Regions from separate parts of the Ruegeria jejuensis genome, predicted to be linked through region 1. Evidence: riboswitches for the same ligand, from Rfam matches in the RefSeq annotation. Region 1 holds a riboswitch; each other region holds the start of a gene.
The links. Region 1 has a riboswitch for cobalamin ahead of AB1E34_RS15675 (energy-coupling factor ABC transporter permease). Riboswitches for the same ligand answer to the same signal wherever they lie in the genome.
Positions count from the first base shown of each region.

Region 1 (7,161 bases):
GTCAGCCGCGCTGCCGCGTCCTCCGGCGCAACGGATCGCCTTGGCCCGCGATGCTGCGTTTTCCTTCACCTACCCGCATCTGCTGGAAGGATGGCGTGCGGCAGGGGCGGAGATTCTGCCATTCTCGCCGTTGGGTGACGAGGCCCCGGCAACAGATGCCGATCTGGTCTGGTTGCCCGGCGGCTACCCGGAACTGCATGCGGGCAGGCTTGCGGGGGCGCAGATCTATCTGACCGGCCTGCGCAGACATGCCGAAACCAAACCGGTACACGGCGAGTGCGGGGGCTACATGGCATTGGGTGAGGCGCTGATCGACAAGGAGGGCAACCGACACGAGATGGCGGGGTTGCTCGGGCTGGTGACCTCTTATGAGAAGCGCAAGTTCAATCTTGGCTACCGCAAGGCCACTCTGACCGCGCCAATGCCCGGTTTTGAAGCCGGAGCCGTCTTACGCGGGCATGAGTTCCACTATTCCTCGATTGTCGAACAGCCCGATGCGCCGCTGGCCCGCGTGGTCGATGCCGAAGGTGTGGAAGGCCCGCAAACCGGGTCGCTGCGCGGCAATGTGACGGGCACATTCTTTCACCTGATCGCCGAGGCGCGCTCATGAGCGGGTTTGTGTCTTTTGTCGGTTCCGGCCCCGGTGACCCCGAGCTGCTGACCCTCAAGGCGGTGGACCGGCTGCAACAGGCCGACGCGGTTCTGTTCGACGACCTAAGCAGCGGCCCGATCCTGAGCCATGCGCGCGAGGAGGCCGATCTGGTGGGGGTGGGCAAGCGGGCCGGTCGCCCCTCGCCCAAACAGGACCATGTGAGCCGCCTGCTGGTGGAGTATGCGCAGACCGGCGCCCGCGTCGTGCGACTGAAATCCGGCGATGGCGGCATGTTCGGACGCTTGGAGGAAGAGCTGGTGGCCCTGCGCGAGGCCGGGATCGGATACGAAATCATCCCCGGCATTCCATCCGCCTGCGCGGCAGCGGCAGCGGCGGGCATCCCGTTGACCCGGCGTTTGACCGCCCGGCGGGTCCAATTCGTCACCGGCCATGATGTGAGCGGCAAGCTGCCCGAAGATCTGAATCTATCCGCACTGGCCGACCCGATGGCCACCACGGTGATTTTCATGGGCAAGCGTACCTTTCCGCTACTGGTCGAAGCGCTGCACGCGAACGGCCTGCCACTGGACACGCCTGCATTGCTGGCTGAATCCGTCTCGACCCCGGATCAGGCGCTGCATCGGACGACGATGGGGGCGTTATCGGAAAAACTCGCCGCTGAAATCGGCACCGCGCCAGCGTTAATCCTTTATGGGCCGCTCGCCGACGAATGAATGCCGCTTTTGGGGTTGACGCAATTGGGGCTGGCAAGACAAGAGTGCGGTTACGGTGCTCGGGCCGCAAGGCCCGGGGAAAAGGGAATGGGGTGCAAATCCCCGACTGCCCCCGCAACTGTAATCGGGAAGCAAGCGTGGCAATCGCCACTGGCATATCGCCGGGAAGGCCCTCGCTTGTGACGATCCGTGAGTCAGGAAACCTGCCGTGATTGGAAACAGCCGGACAACCGGCACGCGTATCCGCCGGGGATGGCGGGAAGGAGACAGTAAATGCATATCGAACCGGGCGTCGTGCATGGCGCAAAAATGATTTTCGCCTACGGTACAGCAGCCGCTGCCGCTGGGTATTCTCTGAAACTGATCGCAGACGATCTGAAAGAACGCGCCGCGACCTCGTTCATTGCGCGCTCCATCGCCGCCACGCTGAGCGTCTTTATCTTCTTCGAGGTGCTGCCGCATTTCCCGGTCGGTATCTCTGAGGTCCACTTCATTCTGGGCACCACATTGCTGCTGATTCTGGGCGTCGCGCCCGCTGCGGTTGGTCTGGCCGCTGGCCTGGCCATTCAGGGCCTGCTCTTCGCGCCTAGCGACGTGCCGATGTATTTCGTGAACATTACCACATTGCTGGTGCCGCTCTTTGGTATCCATGCGCTGGCCAAGCGCGCGCTGCCGAAGAACGTCGCCTATGTCGATCTGGGCTACACGGATGTTCTGAAGCTCTCGGCAGCCTATCAGGGCGGCGTGATCGCCTGGGTCGCCTTCTGGGCCTTCTACGGTCAGGGATTCGGCGCCGAGAACATGGCCGCCGTTGGCAGCTTTGGTCTGGCCTATATGCTGGTCGTGCTGATCGAGCCGGTCTTTGACCTTGCGGTTCTGGCCGGTGCCAAGTCGCTGAAGGGTATGAAGGGTTCCGGCCTGGTGACCCCGCGCCTCTATCACGCGGCCTGATCCAATCTAATCTGCAAAGGATGGCTCCGGCTCGACACAGGCCGGAGCCATTGTCTGTTATGCAAGAGCTTTTCCTGATCGGCATCGGCACTGGCAACCCGGATCACGTGACCCGCGAGGGCGCGCGCGCGATCTGTGACGCGGATCTGATCCTGATCCCGCGCAAAGGAAGCGGCAAAGAGGATCTGGCTGGGCTGCGCGAGCAGATCATCAATGATCTAAGCGCCACACCGCCGCCGCTGGCCCATTTCGACATCCCCAAACGTCGGGCGGATGACGGTTATCTGCAAGGGGTCGAGGAATGGCATGACGCCATCGCGCGGCGCTGGCAGGAGGCCATCGCGCGCCACAAGGACGCAAAGCGCGTCGCTCTGCTGATCTGGGGGGATCCCTCGCTCTATGACAGTTCGCTGCGCATCGCGGATCGGCTGGACCCGAAACCGGCAATCCGGGTCATTCCCGGCATCACCGCCATTCAGGCGCTGACCGCCGCCCACGCAATCCCGATCAACGAGTTGGGCGCGCCCTATATCGTCACAACCGGACGCCGCATCCGCGACGAGGGTTGGCCCGATCCGGTCACCTCTGTCGCCGTCATGCTGGACGGTGAATGCTCGTTTCAATCACTCGATCCCGACCGCTATGACATCTGGTGGGGCGCGTTTGTCGGGATGCAGGAACAGATTCTGATCCATGGCCCGCTGCATGAGGTGTCCCGGCAGATCATCGACACCCGCGCCGCAGCCCGCGCCGAGCATAGCTGGATCATGGATATCTATCTGCTGCGCAAGCGCACGGGCTGAGCCGGAGGTCCGATCCACGGAATTGTGATTCCGCCCGCCCCCGTAACATGGCATCAAGGCGAGACAGATCGGGAGAATGCCATGCTCAGAATCGCTTGTCTTGTTGTCGCGCTGGGGGCAGCCACCATAGCTCATGCAAAAGATATGGCTGCGCGCGAGGGATGGGCGGTGCTGCCGACCGGCAAATCCTACGACCAGCTTGTCGATGATGTAAAAGCTGCGGTGAAAGAGAACGGGCTGATCGTCGTGACCCAGGCCGGGCCAACCAAGGCGGCAGCGTCGCGCGGCATCACCATACCCGGAAATCGCGTCATTGGGGTCTTCAATAACGATTTTGCGGTGCGCGTCCTGAACACCTCGACCGCGGCGATGATCGAAGCGCCGATCCGGCTCTATGTGACCGAAAATGCGGACGGGACGGCCACGCTGTCCTACAAAACACCGTCCTTTGTCTTTGCTCCCTATGCAGAGGGTGGCAGCGAATTGCAGGCCATCGGACAAGAGCTGGATGGCCGCTTTGACACCATCGCCAAGTCTGCTGCGACGTCACAGTGACGTGATTCCACTTGCCTCCGGGCGCGCAACGCGCAATCTCCGCTCAAAGTTTGTTCGGAGACCCCTCGATGCAGAACCAGACCATTCGCGCCGCTGACCTTCTGGCCCGCAGGCTTTACGAGGCGGGATGCCGCCACGCGTTTGGGATGCCGGGGGGCGAAGTGCTGACGCTGGTCGATGCGCTGGAAAAGGCCGGGATCACCTTCCATCTGGCCAAGCACGAGAATGCGGCGGGCTTCATGGGCGAGGCGGTACATCACCGAGACGGCGCGCCTGCCATCCTGCTTGCCACACTGGGGCCAGGCGCGATGAATGGGATCAACGTGGTCGCCAACGCGCAGCAGGACCGGGTGCCGATGATCGTGCTGACCGGCTGCGTCGATGCCGATGAGGCGCTGACCTACACTCATCAGGTGATGGACCACCAGGAGGTGTTCCGCCCGATCACCAAGGGCACGTTCCGGATGACCGCCAAAGGCGCCGATACCGTGGCCGACAAGGCGGTGTCGCTGGCAATGCAACAGCGCTGCGGCCCGGTCCATATCGACGTGCCGATCTCGGTCGCTGATGCGCAGGTCACCCCCTCGCGCCTGCGCCGCCTTGCGCCCGCAGCCCCGGTTGCTCCCTGCGGCACCGAGGTGGAACAGGCGCGCAAATGGCTGACGAGCAGCGAGCGGCCCATCGCGATCATCGGGCTGGATGTGCTTTATGACGGGTCTGCCTGCGTGACCCGTGCCTTTCTGGAACATTTCGGCATTCCCTTCGTGACCAGCTACAAGGCCAAGGGCGTGATCCCCGAAGACCATCCGCTTTGCCTGGGCGGCGCGGGCCTGTCGCCGCTGGCCGACAGCCATCTTGTGCCCTTGGTGCAAGGTGCGGATCTGGTGCTTTGCATCGGCTATGACCCGATCGAGATGCGCCCCGGCTGGCGCGAGATCTGGGACCCGGCCACGCAGAATGTCATTGATATCGCGGCGGTGCCCAACGATCACTATATGCATCAGGCCGGGGTGAACCTCGTAGCCGACACCGCCGCCACGCTGGAGGTCCTTGCCAAGGGCATCCCGGCACGCCCGACATGGCCCGGGAATGAACCCGATGCGGCCCGACACGCGCTGGCTGCGGCCTTCCCCGCCGATGACGAATGGGGACCGGCAGCTGTGATTGCCGAGACCTGCGCCACCTTGCCGGACACGACGCTGGCCACCGCCGATAGCGGGGCGCATCGCATCCTGCTCAGCCAGATGTGGGGCTGCTGCGAACCGCGCGGGCTGATCCAGTCCTCGGCGCTGTGCACGATGGGTTGCGCGGTGCCCATGGCGATCGGGTTGAAACTCGCCGAACCGGACCGACACGTGATCAGCTTTTCCGGCGATGCTGGCTTTCTGATGGTGGCCGGAGAGCTTTCGACCGCCGCAGAACTCGGCGGCAACCCGATTTTTCTGGTCTTCGTGGATGCCAGCCTCGCTTTGATCGAGTTGAAACAGCGGGGGCGGCAGATGACAAACCGGGGCGTGGATTTCGGACACCATGATTTCGCAGCCATCGGGCGCGCCTTTGGCGGCAACGGCCATACCGTGCGCAACCGCGCGGAACTGCGCGCCGCGCTTGAGGCGGCGCAAAACGCCGACCGCTTCACCGTGATCGCAGCCGAGATTGAGCGCGAGGGTTATGATGGCCGTATCTGAAGGCGCATTGAGCGGGGTCAAGGTTCTGGACCTCAGCCGCATTCTGGCCGGGCCAACCTGCACGCAGCTGCTGGGTGATCTGGGGGCCAGCGTGCTCAAGATCGAAAACCCCGCAACGGGCGGAGATGATACGCGGCAATGGGGCCCGCCCTATGCCAAGGATGCCGATGGCAATCCCAGCGATCTCAGCGCTTATTTCATGGCCGCCAACCGCAACAAGAAATCTGTGGCCGTTGATATCACCACCTCCGAAGGGCAGACCACCATCAGGCGGCTGGCGGCTGAGGCCGATATCCTGATCGAGAATTTCAAACCCGGCGGGCTGGCAAAATACGGACTGGATTATGCCACGCTCTCGCCTGAACTGCCGGGGCTTGTCTATTGTTCCATATCGGGTTTCGGACAGACCGGCCCCAACGCCTCGAAGCCGGGTTATGACCTGATGGCACAGGGCTATGGCGGCATCATGTCGCTGACCGGCGATCCCGAGGGCCGCCCGATGAAAGTGGGCGTCGGCATCGCGGATGTGATGTGCGGTATGTACGCCACCGTGGGTATTCTGGCCGCCCTGCGCCACAAGGAGCGCACCGGCGAGGGCCAGCAGATCGACATCGCGCTGGTGGATTCGCAGATCGCCTGGCTGATCAACGAAGGCGTGAACTATCTGACCACGGGTGAAGCGCCCCAAAGGCGCGGCAACGGGCACCCCAATATCGTGCCCTACGAGGTGTATGAAACCGCTGACGGCCACGTGATTCTGGCGGTCGGCAACGATTCCCAGTTCCGACGCTTCTGCGCCTTCATCGACCATCCCGAGCTGCCCGAAGATCCGCGATTCGCTACCAACCCCCAACGTCTGGAGCATCGCGACTCACTGAACGCCGTTCTCCGGCCTGCGCTGCGCCAGCACAGCAGCGCCGAGGTGATCGCGGGGCTGGAGGCGGTCAAGGTTCCGGTCGGTCCGGTGCAGACGCTTGATCAGGTCTTTGCCACCGATCAGGTGGCGGCCCGCGACATGCGTCTGACATTGCCAGCCGGGCCTGGCCCCGTTGATCTGATTGGCAATCCGCTGAAACTGTCCCGCACCCCGGTCACTTATCGCCGCGCGCCGCCGGTCTTCGATGCCGATACCAATCAAGTGTTACGCAGCGACACACCCTTCGACGATTGAAACACATTGCCTGTTTTGGCGGCGTTCGGCTGAAACATGCCGCCTTATCGGCGGATTTTTTCGCGTTTTTGGCACACGTCGTTTCACCAATTCGCGAGCAAGGTCGATACTGTTACAGGCGATGAATAGAGTTTGCTAAGGCAATGGTAGCCTTACGAAAAATTACACAGTGGACCCCGGCATGAAACAAGACGTTTTTGGACAGATGAACAGCCTGACACGCGCGGACAGCGCCGAGGCATGGGATGGCGTTCTTCTGGGCTTCCTGGCGCATGCGGCGGTCACCCCCGAGCATCTGGGCAAGGTCTTGACGCTGGAGCCCGATTTTGCGCTCGGTCATGCGGTCAAGGGGATGTTCCTGTCGCTGCTGGGACGCCGCGAACTGATGGCAACCGCCGCCGAGGCGCTGACCCTTGCCGAAGATGCCGCGCGGCATGGCTCAATCACTTTGCGCGAGCAGAAATATGTCGAGGCGCTGCGGCTGTGGCTGAACCGCAACCAGATCGAAGCCGTGCAGACCTTCGAGGCAGTGCTGCGCGATCATCCTGACGATACGCTCGCGATGAAACTCAGCCATGCGTGCCGCTTTGTGCTAGGCGATTCCGAAGGCATGCGCCGCTCGATCGAACGGGTGATGCCCGCCTATGCCCCCGACCATGCCGGGCGT
Region 1 covers NZ_JBGRUO010000013.1:89,205-96,365, reverse strand. Annotated here, with positions in the region: gene AB1E34_RS15685 (cobyrinic acid a,c-diamide synthase CobB) at 1-610, shown strand, start outside; gene cobA (uroporphyrinogen-III C-methyltransferase) at 607-1,326, shown strand; cobalamin riboswitch at 1,363-1,551, shown strand; gene AB1E34_RS15675 (energy-coupling factor ABC transporter permease) at 1,600-2,277, shown strand; gene cobF (precorrin-6A synthase (deacetylating)) at 2,337-3,080, shown strand; gene AB1E34_RS15665 (DUF302 domain-containing protein) at 3,162-3,635, shown strand; gene AB1E34_RS15660 (thiamine pyrophosphate-binding protein) at 3,704-5,323, shown strand; gene AB1E34_RS15655 (CaiB/BaiF CoA transferase family protein) at 5,310-6,494, shown strand; gene AB1E34_RS15650 (tetratricopeptide repeat protein) at 6,676-7,161, shown strand, end outside.

Region 2 (7,161 bases), on a different contig from region 1:
AACGCCCATATCGTGTTCGATCAGCGCGATAGTGGTGCCGAATTCGTCATTCACATCCAGAATGAACCGGGACATGTCCTCTTTTTCTTCGACATTCATCCCGGCCATCGGCTCATCCAGAAGCAAGAGCTTCGGCTCAGCCGCCAGCGCGCGCGCCAGTTCGACCCGCTTTTTCAACCCGTAGGGCAACCGTGCGACCGGCGTCTTGCGGATATGCTGGATCTCCAGAAAGTCGATGATCCGCTCGACCGCGGCCCGGTTCTCGGTTTCTTCCGCCTCTGCGCGCCCCTTCCAGAGAGCCTGCTGGAAGATATTGGTCTTCATGAAGTTGAGCCGCCCGGTCATCACATTGTCCAGCACGCTCATGCCTTCGAACAGCGCGATGTTCTGAAAGGTGCGTGCAATACCCTGACGGGCAACCTCATAAGGTTTCATCGGCGGGCGCTTCGCTCCCCGGAACCAGACCTCGCCCTCCTGCGGCACATAAAACCCCGAGATCACGTTCAGCATCGAGGATTTGCCAGCCCCGTTGGGGCCAATAATGGCGCGAATCTCACCCTCGCGAATGTCAAACGAGATATCCTTGATCGCAACCACACCGCCAAAGCGCAGCGTGATATTCTTCATCTCCATCACCACGCCACCGATCTTGCGGCCATCTTCGGTGATGTATCCGTCCGAGGCATCAAGCATGAGCCGATCCTTCGCTGTTCAAATCAATACGGGATGGCGGGCGGGGCGATGGCCGAAGGCCGAGCGGCGAACGACATCCCATCATTCAGCGGCCATCTGCTGTGCAATTGGCACCACCGCCGCGTCGCGGATGTTCAGCGTTGCACTGATCGATCCCTTGCGGCCATCTTCATAGGTCACTTCCGTCACCGTTGAGACATTGTTGGACCCGTCATAAAGCGCGGCGATGATATCGGCGAATTTCTCCTCCACGATCCGGCGGCGGACCTTGCGTGTGCGGGTCATTTCGCCGTCATCGGCATCGAGTTCCTTATGCAGCACCACAAAGCGATGCACCTGGCAGCCCGACAGCATCGGATCTTCGGCAACCGAGCGGTTCACAGTCTCTACATGCTCCTGAATCGTCTCTAACACGCGGGGATGGCCCGCAAGTTCCTGATAGGAGGCATAGGCGATGTTGTTGCGTTCGGCCCAATTCCCGACCGCGGTCAGATCGATGTTGATAAAAGCGACACAACGGTCACGGCCATTGCCGAACAGCACCGCCTCTAGAATGTCGGGATAGAACTTGAGCTTGTTCTCAACATATTTTGGCGCGAACATCGCGCCATCGGCCATTTTGCCCACATCCTTGGCGCGGTCGATGATCCGCAGATGGCCGGAATCCTCTTCGATGAACCCCGCGTCTCCGGTGGCCACCCAGCCCTCGGCATCCTTGGTCGAGGCGGTGGAGTCGGGGTTGTTGTAATACTCAACAAAAACACCGGGCGAGCGATAGAAGATTTCGCCGCTGTCATCGATGCGAATCTCCACATCCGGTGCAGGCACGCCCACAGTATCGGCCCGGACCTCGCCATCAGGCTGTACGGTGATGAACACGGTGGCCTCGGTCTGGCCATAGAGCTGTTTCAGATTGATGCCCAGCGAGCGGTAGAACTCGAAAATTTCGGGCCCGATCGCCTCGCCCGCCGTATAGCCCACGCGCACCCGTCCCAGCCCAAGCGTGTCCTTTAGCGGACCATAGACCAATGCGTTGCCGATGGCATATTTCAGGCGATCCGCCAGCCCGACCGGCTTGCCGTCCAGAATCAGCCCACCAACCTTTTTGGCGTGGGACATGAAGTGGTGGAACATGCGCTTTTTAAGGGTGCCCGCATCCTCCATCCGGATCATCACGCTGGTCAGCTGTGTCTCGAACACGCGGGGTGGGGCGAAGAAATAGGTCGGGCCGATTTCGCGCAGATCGGTGATCATCGTATCGGCGCTTTCAGGGCAGTTTACGCAGAAACCGCACCAATAAGCCTGCCCGATGGAGAAGATGAAATCGCCGACCCAGGCCATCGGCAGGTATGACAGGATGTCCTCTTTGCTGGTCAGCCCATCGAATTCCGAGACGTTCTTGGCGCTTTCGATCACGTTGCGGTTCGACAGCACCACGCCCTTGGGCTTGCCGGTGGTCCCCGACGTATAGAGCATCACGCAGGTGCTGTCATAGGTCAGCTTGCCCCGACGTTCGTTCAGGTCGGTGATCCATTCGTCATAGGCAGCACGTCCCTGATCCTGCACATGGCTGAACTGGTGCAATTGGTGGTGGTCATACTTCCGCATCCCTCGCGCGTCGAGATAGATCAGATGTTCGAACTGATGCAGCTGATCCTGGATCTCGATGACCTTGTCGGCCTGCTCCTGATCGCTGGCGATCACAAAACGTGCGCCGCAATGGCTCAGCACGTAGGCCATCTCTTCAGCCACCGCGTCCTGATAGAGCGGCACCGGAACCGCGCCAACAGATTGCGCAGCCACCATCGACCAGTACAGGTAAGGACGGTTGCGCCCGATAATGGCGATGAAGTCGCCCTCTCGCACGCCCAGATTGATCAGGCCCAGCGCCAGAGCCTCGATTTCTTTTTGGGTTTCGGCCCAGCTCCAGCATTGCCAGATGCCGAGTTCCTTTTCGCGATAGGCCGGCGCATCCGCGAAAGCCGTTGCATTGCGTTCAAGCAGCGCCGGAAGGGATTGCAACCCTTCGGCACCCGACTGCGTGGTAGCCAAAATTCTTCTCCTCCCAATCCGGTCATTTGCATCGACCGGAAAGATCGCTTGGTGCGATTCTGCCCCTATTAGGAACGTCGCAAAATCTTGCGGTCAACTTTTTCCTGATGTTTTCCCAAATCTTACGAATTGTAACAGCGCATCTCAGCGTCCAAATGCCCCTGTGCCGCGGGGCGATCCGGTGCTAGGTCTTTGGCCGGGAGGTGGCCCTTGGACCAGAGCGACCAGCGCGCGAAACGCATGACAACAGCCGGCTTGAACCTGATCGCACAGGCGCTGTCGATCTATGACAGCGAGTTGCGATTGGTGCTGTCGAACCGGCGCTTTCAGGAAATGTTCGACCTGCCTGATGATCTGGTTACGTCGGGTGCGAGCTTTGCCGACACGATCCGGTTCATTGCCGCGAAGGGCGAATATGGCACAACCCATGACATTGAAGATCTGGTCAAGGATCGCGTCGATCAGGCGCTTGCCTTCGAGCCGCATTATCTGGAACGCGAGCGGCCAAACGGGCAGGTGATCTCGATCGAGGGATCGCCGCTGCCGCAGGGCGGCTGGGTGGCGGTCTATACTGACATCACCCGAACCAAGCGGGTGGAGGAACTGCTGCAATCGCGGTCCGAGGAACTCTCGGATCAATTGATAGCTCATGCCGAAGAGCTGTCCGCGACCAACAGGCAATTGGCCGCCAGTAACAAGGCGCTGGAAGAAACCAAGCGGCAATTGACCGAGATCGAGGCGCGCACCCGCCTGACGACCGAGATGATGCCCGCACATATCGCTCATGTGGATGCAGACGGCCACTACACCTATTCGAACCGGCGACTGAGCGCGGTGATGCCGGGGCGTCCGTCGGACATCCTCGGTCTGCATATCTCTGACGCTCTTGGCCGCACCGCCTACGCGCGGATCGAGCCCTATCTGACCGCCGCCTATGGTGGTGAGAATACAGTGTTCGAGTTTACCGAAGACCACGATTCCCGCCGCATTAGGGTCGCTTTTACCTCTGATCAGAGCGGTGGCGTCTTTATTCTGTCGATGGATATCACCGAAGAAACCCAGGCCCGCGTCGCGCTGCAGCAGTCACGGCGGCGCGCGCTGGCCGCGCAGATGACCAGCGGGTTGGCGCATGATTTCTCGAACCTGCTCACCATCATCCTCGGGATGCAGGGCAAGCTGGAAAAGATGAGCCTGCCGCCTGAGGCCGCCGAGCTTGTGGCGGCCACCCAGACCGCCGCTCGCCGGGGTGGGCGGCTGCTGAACAGGCTTGCCGACATGACCGGAACCCGCACGTTACGGCCCGAGGCGGTGGATATGGGAGGCATCCTGCAGGACCTCAAATTGCTGGCAACGCCGTCGCTGCCGCGCGGCGTGGGGCTGTCGGTGCTGGATCACACCAGAGGCCTACACCTGATGCTCGATCCCGGCATGGTGCAGGATGCGCTGCTCAACCTCGTTCTGAACGCCCGCGATGCCTGCGGGGCCACGGGCCAGATCACTGTCAGTGCCCATTGCATCGGGCAAACCTGGCTGGAACTGGCGGTCACGGATACCGGGCCCGGCTTCTCTGAAAAGGCTCTAAATAGGGCATTGAACCCGTTTTTTACCACCAAGGGCGGCGAGGGGTCCGGACTTGGCCTGCCGATGGTTTATGACACAGTCAAACTTGCAGGTGGCGATCTGCAACTGTCGAACACGCCGGCGGGCGCCAGCGTTGTGGTACGCCTGCCTTATCGCCTTGCCCCCGATAAGAAAGGCGGATTGGCCCTGCTGGTCGAGGATAACGAAGACCTGCGCGCAGGGTTCCGTGACATGCTGGTCGAACTGGGCCATTCGGTGATTGAGGCGACCTCGGCGGATGAGGCCTGCGCGCTGGCGGCTGATATCGGCGACATTTCGGTGGTTCTGTCCGATATCCGGCTTGAAGGTGATGCGACGGGGTTGGATCTGATGACGCGGCTACCCACCGATCTGCCCTGCATTCTGATGACCTCGCTGCCTGCCTCCGACCCGCTTTACCGCGACGCGATCGCGCGCGCGCCGGTCTTGCGCAAACCGTTCGGAACCGATCAATTGTCGGCACTGATCCACAAAGAGGCCCGGACGTGACCGACGCATTGGTGACCATCCTCGATGATGAACCCGCGATCCGCCAGATCCTGACTGAGGCGCTGGAAGAGGCGGGGTTTCGCACCCAGTGCTTTGCCCGCGCCCGCGAATTCGAAGCCTCGCTGAAACGGGTGACGCCGGATCTGTGCTTGGTCGATCTGTCGCTGCCCGACACTGATGGATTGGCATTGGTCCATCGGCTGGCACTGGAACAGGGTGCGGCGGTCATCATCATCTCGGGCCGGGCACAGGTGCAGGACCGGGTTACCGGGTTGGAACTGGGCGCGGATGACTACATCACCAAACCCTTCGATCCGGCCGAGGTTGTGGCACGGGTGCGCGCGCGTCTGCGTGGCCCGAAGACGCCCGCGCCCGCAGGCGAGACGGCGCATTTCAACGGCTGGACCGCGCATTTTGACCGTTATCTGCTGGAGGACAGCGATGGCTGCGAAACGCCGTTTTCCCATGCCGAGGGCGAGGTGTTGCGGCTGTTTCTGGAAAGCCCCAAACGGCTGATCAGCCGCGCTCAGATGCAGGAGACGTTGGGCGGTGCGGCGGGTGAGAGCTTTGACCGCGCTATGGATGTGCGCATATCCCGGCTGCGCACCAAGCTGTGTGAAGACCCAAAGAATCCCCGGCTGATCAAGACGATCTATGGCGCGGGATATATCTTTTTAGGCGATGTCGAGTGGCTCTAATAGGGTCAAATCGGGCAACAAAGTCGTTATTGAGGGCTGCGTTCGTGCCGACGCAAAGGTTCGGCTTAAAATGTCGCGCGCGGCTATGGCCGCATGAAGCTTGTGTGGCTGCGAGAGTCGCTTGACAGACTCAGGTAGCAAGGGCTAGCGGTTGTGTGATGGTTCTCACACCACATCTGTGGTTGGGATGAAAAGGGAACGCGGTGCGGCCTCGCATGGGCCAAATCCGCGACTGCCCCCGCAACTGTAAGCGGAGAGCGATGCCGAAAGACCACTGGCCAAACGGCCGGGAAGGACGGCAAAGCGATGACCCGCAAGTCAGGAGACCTGCCATCGGAACTGAAACTCGAACGCGGGCGGGGTGTCCGGTGCGGGTCTGATGACTGCACAAGGTCACGGACGTCCACCTCCCCTTTCCGCTAGCGCGGAGGGCGCGATGTGATCTGGACGAAGAACAACCAAACTTTTGCGGCGACGCAGTGTCTAAGAACGGGAAAGCCCTGTCCGGCACTGGCGCGCATGGTCGACAGGCTGGCCACCGCCATGTCATCGACCCGTTCTGTGACGGCGGCGGATTTCGAGATCGAGGGCAACGCGCAGCTTGTCCATTGCGGGCACGATTGCAGCGCTGTCTACCGGGCCAATCATGCGCGCATTCGGATGTATGCGGGCGTTGCGGAAACCACCGATCTGGACGTCATGGCCCTCTATGCGGATGCGATGATGGACCCGGAGGGGCAAGGTTTTCCCGCTCCGGGCATCACGCCGCCCTGCGCCATGGTCGAAGTACGCCTGCCCCAGATTGAGCAGGCGCACCCGGCGCATGCCGCCGCGTGAACCGCTATGGCACTGTGACTGTGACCTGATCGGGATGTAACGCGGCCCAGTCTTCCATGATCTGAGTCAGTGCGGGATCGCTGCTGGCTTCGATCTGGTTGCGTCCCAGTGGCGCGCCCGCTTCCAGCGCTGCCGTCACGCAGGCGGCGTGGTCCCGGTGCTTGCGCTCCGGGTTATTTTCAGCCCCGTGCAGGATGGTCGAGATTAGCCCGCCGCCATAACCGTTCACATGGGTCAGATCAGGGGACAGCGTCAAAAGATAGTGCATCATCTCCGGTAACCCTTCCCATCCGGCGACCTGCAAGGCGGTGAGCCCTTCACGATCCGGTGCCTCAGGGTTCAGCCCAAGCGCAACAAGGCGTTTCACATGCTCCAGCTTACCGGGCAGATGCAGAATGGTGCGGATCAGGGTGCGGTATTCTTCAGGCAGCTTCGTCGGGTCCAGATGCGCGCCGGGCTGCAACCGCCCCTCTGCCGCCTGCGCGAGCAATTCTTCTTCTGGGGTGAGGCGCTGAACGTTGCCCGCAGCCTCAATCGCACGGGCGAGCGGTACATTCCCATAAACTCGCGCGAACCCATAAGCAGAATAGCCTTTATAGAGCCTATTTGGATCGGCACCACCGGCCATCAGCAGTTCTATCATCGGGCCGTCACACATCCGTCGCGCGGCCTGATGCAGGGCAGGCATGACCCAGGGTTCCTCTCCGCCAACCGGCGCGTCGTTGAACTCTTCGACCTGCCCGCCATGGTCCAGCAGCAGGCGCACCGCCTC
Region 2 covers NZ_JBGRUO010000001.1:312,624-319,784, reverse strand. Annotated here, with positions in the region: gene AB1E34_RS01870 (ABC transporter ATP-binding protein) at 1-693, opposite strand, end outside; gene AB1E34_RS01865 (AMP-binding protein) at 775-2,745, opposite strand; gene AB1E34_RS01860 (PAS-domain containing protein) at 2,986-4,854, shown strand; gene AB1E34_RS01855 (response regulator transcription factor) at 4,851-5,552, shown strand; cobalamin riboswitch at 5,696-5,901, shown strand; gene AB1E34_RS01850 (hypothetical protein) at 6,072-6,389, shown strand; gene AB1E34_RS01845 (ankyrin repeat domain-containing protein) at 6,394-7,161, opposite strand, start outside.
Region 2: it holds a riboswitch for cobalamin, as region 1 does, so the genes downstream of both, AB1E34_RS01850 (hypothetical protein) here and AB1E34_RS15675 (energy-coupling factor ABC transporter permease) in region 1, are expected to answer to the same signal.

Region 3 (7,161 bases), on a different contig from region 1:
ACGCGGAAAGGGACGGGATCAGACGGCGGGCAGGAGTCATCTATGCGAAAATCTCACGTATCGATGCGGTTTTATCGCTGTTTTTTGCGCCCTGCGCACGTTATTTTTACCCCAGCCCTGCATTGGAGACCTGCCATGAACGCCCCCGTTGCCAAACCGACCCTGAAAGCCAAGGACGCGCCAGATCTGGGGCCGTTCAATTGGGAAGACCCGCTGCGGCTGCAGGACCAGTTGACCGAAGACGAGCGCATGATCGCCCAAAGCGCCCACGCTTATGCGCAAGAAAAGCTGCAGTCGCGCGTGACCGAGGCGTTCGAAACCGAGGCCACCGATCCGGCGATCTTTCGCGAGATGGGCGAGATGGGGCTGCTGGGCATCACCATCCCCGAGGAATATGGCGGGCTGGGCGCGGGCTATGTGTCTTATGGGCTGGTCGCGCGCGAGATCGAGCGGGTGGATAGCGGCTATCGTTCGATGATGTCGGTGCAAAGCTCGCTGGTCATGTATCCGATCTATGCCTATGGCAGCGAAGCACAGCGTCAGAAATACCTGCCAAAGCTTGCCAGCGGTGAATATATCGGCTGTTTCGGCCTGACCGAACCGGACGCGGGCTCTGACCCGGCGGGCATGAAAACCCGCGCCGAAAAGATCGAGGGCGGCTATCGCCTGACCGGCACCAAGATGTGGATTTCCAACGCGCCGATCGCGGATGTCTTTGTGGTCTGGGCCAAGTCCGACGCTCATGACGGCAAAATCCGTGGCTTCGTGCTGGATAAGGGCCTGCCGGGCCTGAGCGCGCCGAAGATCGCCAACAAGATGTCCCTGCGCGCGTCGATCACCGGCGAGATCGTCATGGACGGCGTCGAGGTCGGTGAAGAGGCGCTTTTGCCCAATGTGCAGGGCCTCAAGGGGCCGTTTGGGTGTTTGAACCGCGCCCGCTATGGCATCTCCTGGGGTGTGATGGGTGCGGCCGAGGCGTGCTGGCACGGCGCGCGGCAATACGGGCTGGATCGCAAACAGTTCAACAAGCCCCTGGCACAAACACAGCTGTTCCAGCGCAAACTGGCCGATATGCAGACCGAGATCGCGCTGGGTCTGCAGGCCAGCCTGCGGGTCGGGCGGCTGATGGATGAGGCCAGTGCCGCGCCCGAGATGATCTCGATCATCAAGCGCAACAATTGCGGCAAGGCGCTGGAGATCGCGCGTCACGCCCGCGACATGCATGGTGGCAACGGGATCAGCCTGGAATTCCAGGTGATCCGCCACATGGTGAACCTTGAAACGGTGAACACCTACGAAGGCACCCATGACGTCCACGCGCTGATCCTGGGGCGCGCCCAAACCGGATTGCAGGCCTTTTATTAAGCGTGGGGCCTCTTTAAGCCCGAACGCGAGCTGGAGCGCCGTTTGTGATTTGTCCCTCTACATCAGACGGTTCTGAACTTCCAGCAGGTTCTGTCGTATCACGAATTGGCTATTCGTCTTGCCACCGATGATCCAACCGATGATCGAAGTTCCGGAACCAGATTTCCGCTATCTGCTCTTGATTGGCGACAAATTCTGTCACTGCGTTGCAGCGCGGCAGATCTGGCTGCGGGTTGTGCCAAGCCGAGAGCATAGCCAGAAAGATATCAGCCGGAGACAGCCTCATCCCGCAAAGAAAGGCGCTATCCGCGAGTTCGTTTTCGATAAGATGCAAAGCCCGGTGCGTGCGGGCCCTGGCGGCGGTCCTTATGGCGTTGCGTAGCTGCTCTTGCGGAATAGAGGGGTCAATCGCGTATCTGTCAGGGTAGCTTTTTCGCAGGATACCTTCATAGACATTGGTCGCCAGAAAGCTGGTCCAGCGATAGAAGCGGGAAACATCTTCGACAAACAGGTTTGGCCCGTACCGAAGCGATCTGTGCCTCTCGGCGAGATAAAACAGGATGGCGGCGCATTCGGTCAGAACCGCGCCCTCGGGCGTGGTCAGGACGGGCACTTGCCCCCATGGATTGAGATCGCGGAACTGATCGGGCAATGGCGAGGACGGGTCGGATGCGATCAGATCGAGTTCGAACGGTATGTCGGCCAGTGTCAGAGCAGCCTCAACAACAAAGCCACCCGAGCCAAGGCGGTTGATCAATCGGTAAGGTTTCATTGCGGCTGCGCCGAGATATAGCTCAGAAGACGGTCCTTCGCGCGCTTCGGTAGGTCGTCGGGCAGGGTATCCGGGGTCGCTGGCCCATCTCCGACCTGGATCAGCATGACCATGCCCATCGCGTAATGCGGCGTGCATTTGATGCCGTAGATGCCGGGAACCGTAAAGGTGACCTCGATCTCTTCATTGATCTTGCCTTTGAAGGGCTCGGCGCCACCGGGCACCATACCATCGATGCTGGCAGCGTTGTGGCCCGGTCGTGTGGCGAGGAATTTCACCGTGTCGCCGGGCGCGATCTTCAGATAGCTCGGGGCATAGACCATCGAGCCGGTCTCATCGCGGTTCAGCATCTCAACCTCATGCAGCTCTGCCAGCGCAACGGACGGTAAGATAGAAACAATGAGGGCAACGAGTAAACGCATGTTGGGTCCTTTGGCTATGACATGGCTGTGTGGAAACGGATGACCTGCGATTGATCCGCCGGGTCGGTGAGGAAGTGGGCGCAGACGCCGAACACCTCGCGCAGCATCCCCTCTGACAGAATTTCTTTCGGGGTTCCGCTGGCCTTGAGGCGGCCATTCTCAAGAATGCAAATCCGGTCGCAGAGCATCGCCTGGTTCAGATCATGCAGCGCAATCACGGCGGTTACGGGCAGGCGCGCAACCATGTGCAGGATCGCCAGTTGGTGTCGGATATCCAGATGGTTGGTCGGCTCGTCCAGCAGCAGGATTTGCGGCTGCTGCGCCAGCGCGCGGGCGATATGAACCCGCTGCCGTTCGCCGCCGGACAGCGTGTGCCAGTGTCGGTGCCCAAAGCCCGACAGGTCCACATCGGCCAGCGCCTGCGCAACAATCGCATCATCCTGAGCGCCCCAGCCCCGCAACGCCGACAGCCAGGGGGTGCGGCCCAATTCGACCGCATCGCGTACGGTGATGCGGTCGGCAGTGTCGGCATGTTGCTCAACCAGCGCCAATCTTTGCGCGATCTCGCGCTGGCGCATCCCGGCCATGCTCTGGCCACCCAGATGCACGGAACCTCTGGAGGGCGTGCGGATGCCCGCAAGCATACGCAGCAAAGTGGATTTGCCCGACCCGTTTGGCCCGATCAGCCCCAGCTTTTCGCCTTCGTTCACGGTCAAGGAAATATCGCTGACGATGGGTTTCCCGCGCGTCTCCCAGCCGAGGTTTTGGCACGACAGGATCATGGCGACGTTCTCCCGCCGATCAGGATCAGGGCAAACACGGGCGCGCCGACCAGGGCGGTGACGACCCCGATAGGCAAAACCTGTCCGGGGATGATCATGCGTGAGATGACATCCGCGAAGATAAGGAAGACGGCTCCGGCGAGCGCCGAGGCGGGCACCAACCGGCCATGCCGGTGGCCGACCACAAAGCGCATGGCGTGCGGGATCACAAGGCCGACAAAGCCGATGGCCCCGACAACTGAAACCATGGCGGCGGTTACCAGCGCGGCGATACCGATCAGGGTCAGTTGCACGCGCTTCACAGCGATACCCAGCGAGGCGGCGCTGTCTGCACCAAAGGTGAACGCATCCAGAGCGCGGGTGTTCCACAGGCAGGCCACGATGCCAAACATTGCAGCGGGCAGCGCGCTGGCAACGTCAGGCCAGCGCACACCGGACATATTGCCCAGCAACCAGAACATGATGGCGCGGGCCTGTTCCGCATTGGCGGATTTGGTGATCAGAAAGGCGGTCAATGCGTTGAACATTTGCGACCCGGCGATCCCGGCCAAAACGATGACCCCCGCCGCGCGCAGGCCGACACCGCCGCCCGCAGCATGGGCGAGCAGCGCGACAAAAGCGAAGGCCAGCAGGGAACCCATGAACGCGCCTGCAGACAGCGAGATCAGCCCGCCGCCCAGCCCCAGCACGGTGACGGCGACGGCTCCGGTTGAGGCCCCCGCCGAGATGCCCAGAAGATAGGGATCGGCCAGCGCATTGCGCAGCAGCGCCTGCAAGATCACGCCGGACAGGGCCAGCCCCGCGCCGCAGCAGGCGGCCACAACCGCGCGCGACATGCGGTAATTCCAGATGATGCCCTCGTCGATCTTGTCGACGGGATAGCCCGCATCAAACAGTTTGTTGGCCAGCACCTTCAGTACCACGCCGGGTGGAATACTGGTTTCCCCCAAAGCGGCCCCGAACAACAGCGCGGCCAGAAGCACCGGGGGCACGACCAGCCCCCAGTGCCACAGCGACCGGCGCGCAAGTGGCCGATCAATTGCCGTCATTGGGTCAGACCAAAAGCAGGCAGTTCATCCGCGATCTGCTCCAATGCATAGATGGCGCGGACGGTCGGGCTCATGGCATGGGCGTCGATGGTGATGATCCGGCCTTCCTTGACGGCGGTCATTTCCTTGGCGACCGGGTCGCTCATAAGGAATGCGCGCTTTTTCTCGACGTCGTCCGCCGGGAAACGGCGGCGGTCCATTTCGGCAATCACAATGAAGGTCGGATCAGCCTTGGCGATGGTTTCCCAGCCCACAAGCGGCCATTCCTCGCCCGAGGTAACCACATTATCGACACCCAGCTTGTCCATCATGTAAGCAGGAACGCCCTGCTGACCGGCGACATAAGGGTCTGACTCCATATCCGCCGACGAGAACCAGAACAGCGCCGAGGACCCCTCTGGCAGGTTCAGGCCTGCGGCCTTGGCGATGGCCTGTTCCTCGCGGGTTTTCAGATCGTCTACCAGCGCGGCACCCGCATCCTGAGCATCATAGATTTCGGCAAGCTGTTCGATGCTGGTGTACAATTGCTGGGTCGAGAACAGTTCCGACCGTGTGCCATCGACCCCAACCGAGTTATCCTTGGCCGCGCAATCGGTGGGCATCACATAGGTGGGCACGTTCACATCGTGAAACATCTCGCGCGTGGCGACGATCCCTTCGGCTCCCACATGCCATTCATACATGACTGTGACCAGTTGGGGTTTCTTGCCAACGACGCTTTCAAAGCTGGGATCATTATCGGCCAGACGTTCGATCTTGTCGTTGATCTCTTTGAACTCGGGCAGGACCGGGTTGAACCAGACCGAGGTGCCCGAGAGTTTGTCCTGCTGGCCCAGCAGATACAGGATTTCGGTCGTGGACTGCCCGATGGTCACGGTGCTGTCGGGTGCCTTGTCGAAGGTCAGCGTGTGGCCGCAATTCTCAATGGTCAGCGGATAGCTGGTCTTATCCGCAAAGGCCGGTGCGCTCAGCACAGCGGCCAGCGCGGTCAGGGTGATGAATTTGGATGTCATTGTCTTGGCTCCGGTAAATCCGATGCCGGGGTTTGAAAACAGAAAGAAAAAGGCCAGCAACCGGGCAGGCAAGTGCACTAATCCATGCACGGCACAAAGGTGTCAGTCGCATCACGATCCTTTCCCGAGCAACCCCGCCCGGTGGTTCAGGTTTACGTCGGCAGGTCTCCTGACTGACGGATCTTAGCTGGCCCTGACCTTCCCAGACCGTTTGGCCCAGTGGTATGTTCAGAGCTGGCTCACCGCCTACAGTTGCGGGGGCAGTTTCGGTTCATATGGGTCTGACCCATATGGCGAATTCCCTGTTAGGTCCGAATGGACACCGACAAACCGCGCATGACATCTCAGGGCTGTATCGTCAAGATTCGAAATCATCCAAAGATGGTCAGTCGTCAATTCTGCTAGCGCAACGCTGCCCCTTTTGGCACGCCGCAACGAAGCTTTTGGGCCCTTGTTGAGCGACAAGTATCGGCGGATCGTCAGCTATGCAACTTGGCAAGGCCTAAACCGCTTCTTGTCGGCTTAGGTCTTACGGCCCGGGCAGCGCCAATAAGCACAAGATACATCAAACCCAAGATCGCATCAGAGGGTCAATTACCAGCGATTCTGCCACTTGAGCTTGCTGATACGTTATACTATCACAGGTAAATCTGAACCAGATTCTGTGTGAAATCGTGGCGCTTTCCCCTTGCCTGTCCATTGACCGATTAACGGTTTCTCTGAATGGGCAATCGATCCTGAACGGTATCGATCTTGTGCTTGAACCGGGTCAGCGGGTTGCCCTGCTGGGCCAATCCGGATCCGGCAAGTCCATGACGGCACGGGCCGCTCTGGGCCTGCTTCCGCCGCAGGCCGAGATCACCGGGCGGATCGACGTTGGCGGTGTTGATGTCACCCGCACGCCGGCCCTCTCGCGGCCCGCATCAGCACGGCCGGCGATGGTGATGCAGGATACGCAGGCGGCGCTCAACCCGTTGACAACCATCGGTTATCAGCTTGAACAACCGCTGCGAAAATCAGGTTTGGGTGCCGCGGACGCGCGCCGAGCAAGCATCGACCTTCTGGCGCGGGTCGGCATGCCCGAGCCTGAGCAGATCGCGCGGCGGTGTTCTCCCGAATTGTCGGGCGGTCAGCGACAGCGGGTTTGTATTGCGATGGCCGTCGCCTGCAAGGCTCAGACAATCATCGGGGACGAACCCACCTCGGCGCTGGATGTGGTGACGCAGGCTCAGATCCTGAGGCTTTTGCGCGACGTCACCCAAGCCCCCGGCGGGCCGGGCCTGTTGCTGATTACCCATGACCTTCACGCAGCCGCGCATCTATGTGACCGCGCCCTTGTCATCGAGGCAGGGCGCATCGTCGAGGACGCACCGATGCAACGGCTCGTGACCGATCCTCAGCACGCGCATACGCGTGAGTTGATCGCCTCAGCCAGAAACTGCGGCATCGCCTGCGAGAGGTTGTACGGATGACCTTCCTGTCGATAGGTAACCTGTCGCTTGCGTATCCGGCGCCGCGCGGGTTTTGGCGTAAGACACCGCCGGCGCCCGCGCTGCACGAAGTCTCCTTCGATCTCGACGCAGGCGACCGAGTCGGTCTGGTTGGCGTGTCCGGCTCTGGAAAGTCCAGCCTGCTGCGATGCCTTCTTGCGCTTGAAGCCCCGCAGGCCGGGCAGATCTTTTGTGACGGGCGCGCCGTCCTGCCAGGTTCAGTCGCGTCGCTGCGCTGGTATCGGCGCATGGTGCAGTATATTCCGCA
Region 3 covers NZ_JBGRUO010000019.1:57,245-64,405, forward strand. Annotated here, with positions in the region: gene AB1E34_RS19265 (LysR family transcriptional regulator) at 1-40, opposite strand, end outside; gene AB1E34_RS19270 (acyl-CoA dehydrogenase) at 136-1,365, shown strand; gene AB1E34_RS19275 (glutathione S-transferase family protein) at 1,475-2,137, opposite strand; gene AB1E34_RS19280 (pseudoazurin) at 2,134-2,559, opposite strand; gene AB1E34_RS19285 (ABC transporter ATP-binding protein) at 2,574-3,341, opposite strand; gene AB1E34_RS19290 (FecCD family ABC transporter permease) at 3,338-4,390, opposite strand; gene AB1E34_RS19295 (ABC transporter substrate-binding protein) at 4,387-5,403, opposite strand; cobalamin riboswitch at 5,546-5,745, opposite strand; gene AB1E34_RS19300 (ATP-binding cassette domain-containing protein) at 6,078-6,875, shown strand; gene AB1E34_RS19305 (ABC transporter ATP-binding protein) at 6,872-7,161, shown strand, end outside.
Region 3: it holds a riboswitch for cobalamin, as region 1 does, so the genes downstream of both, AB1E34_RS19295 (ABC transporter substrate-binding protein) here and AB1E34_RS15675 (energy-coupling factor ABC transporter permease) in region 1, are expected to answer to the same signal.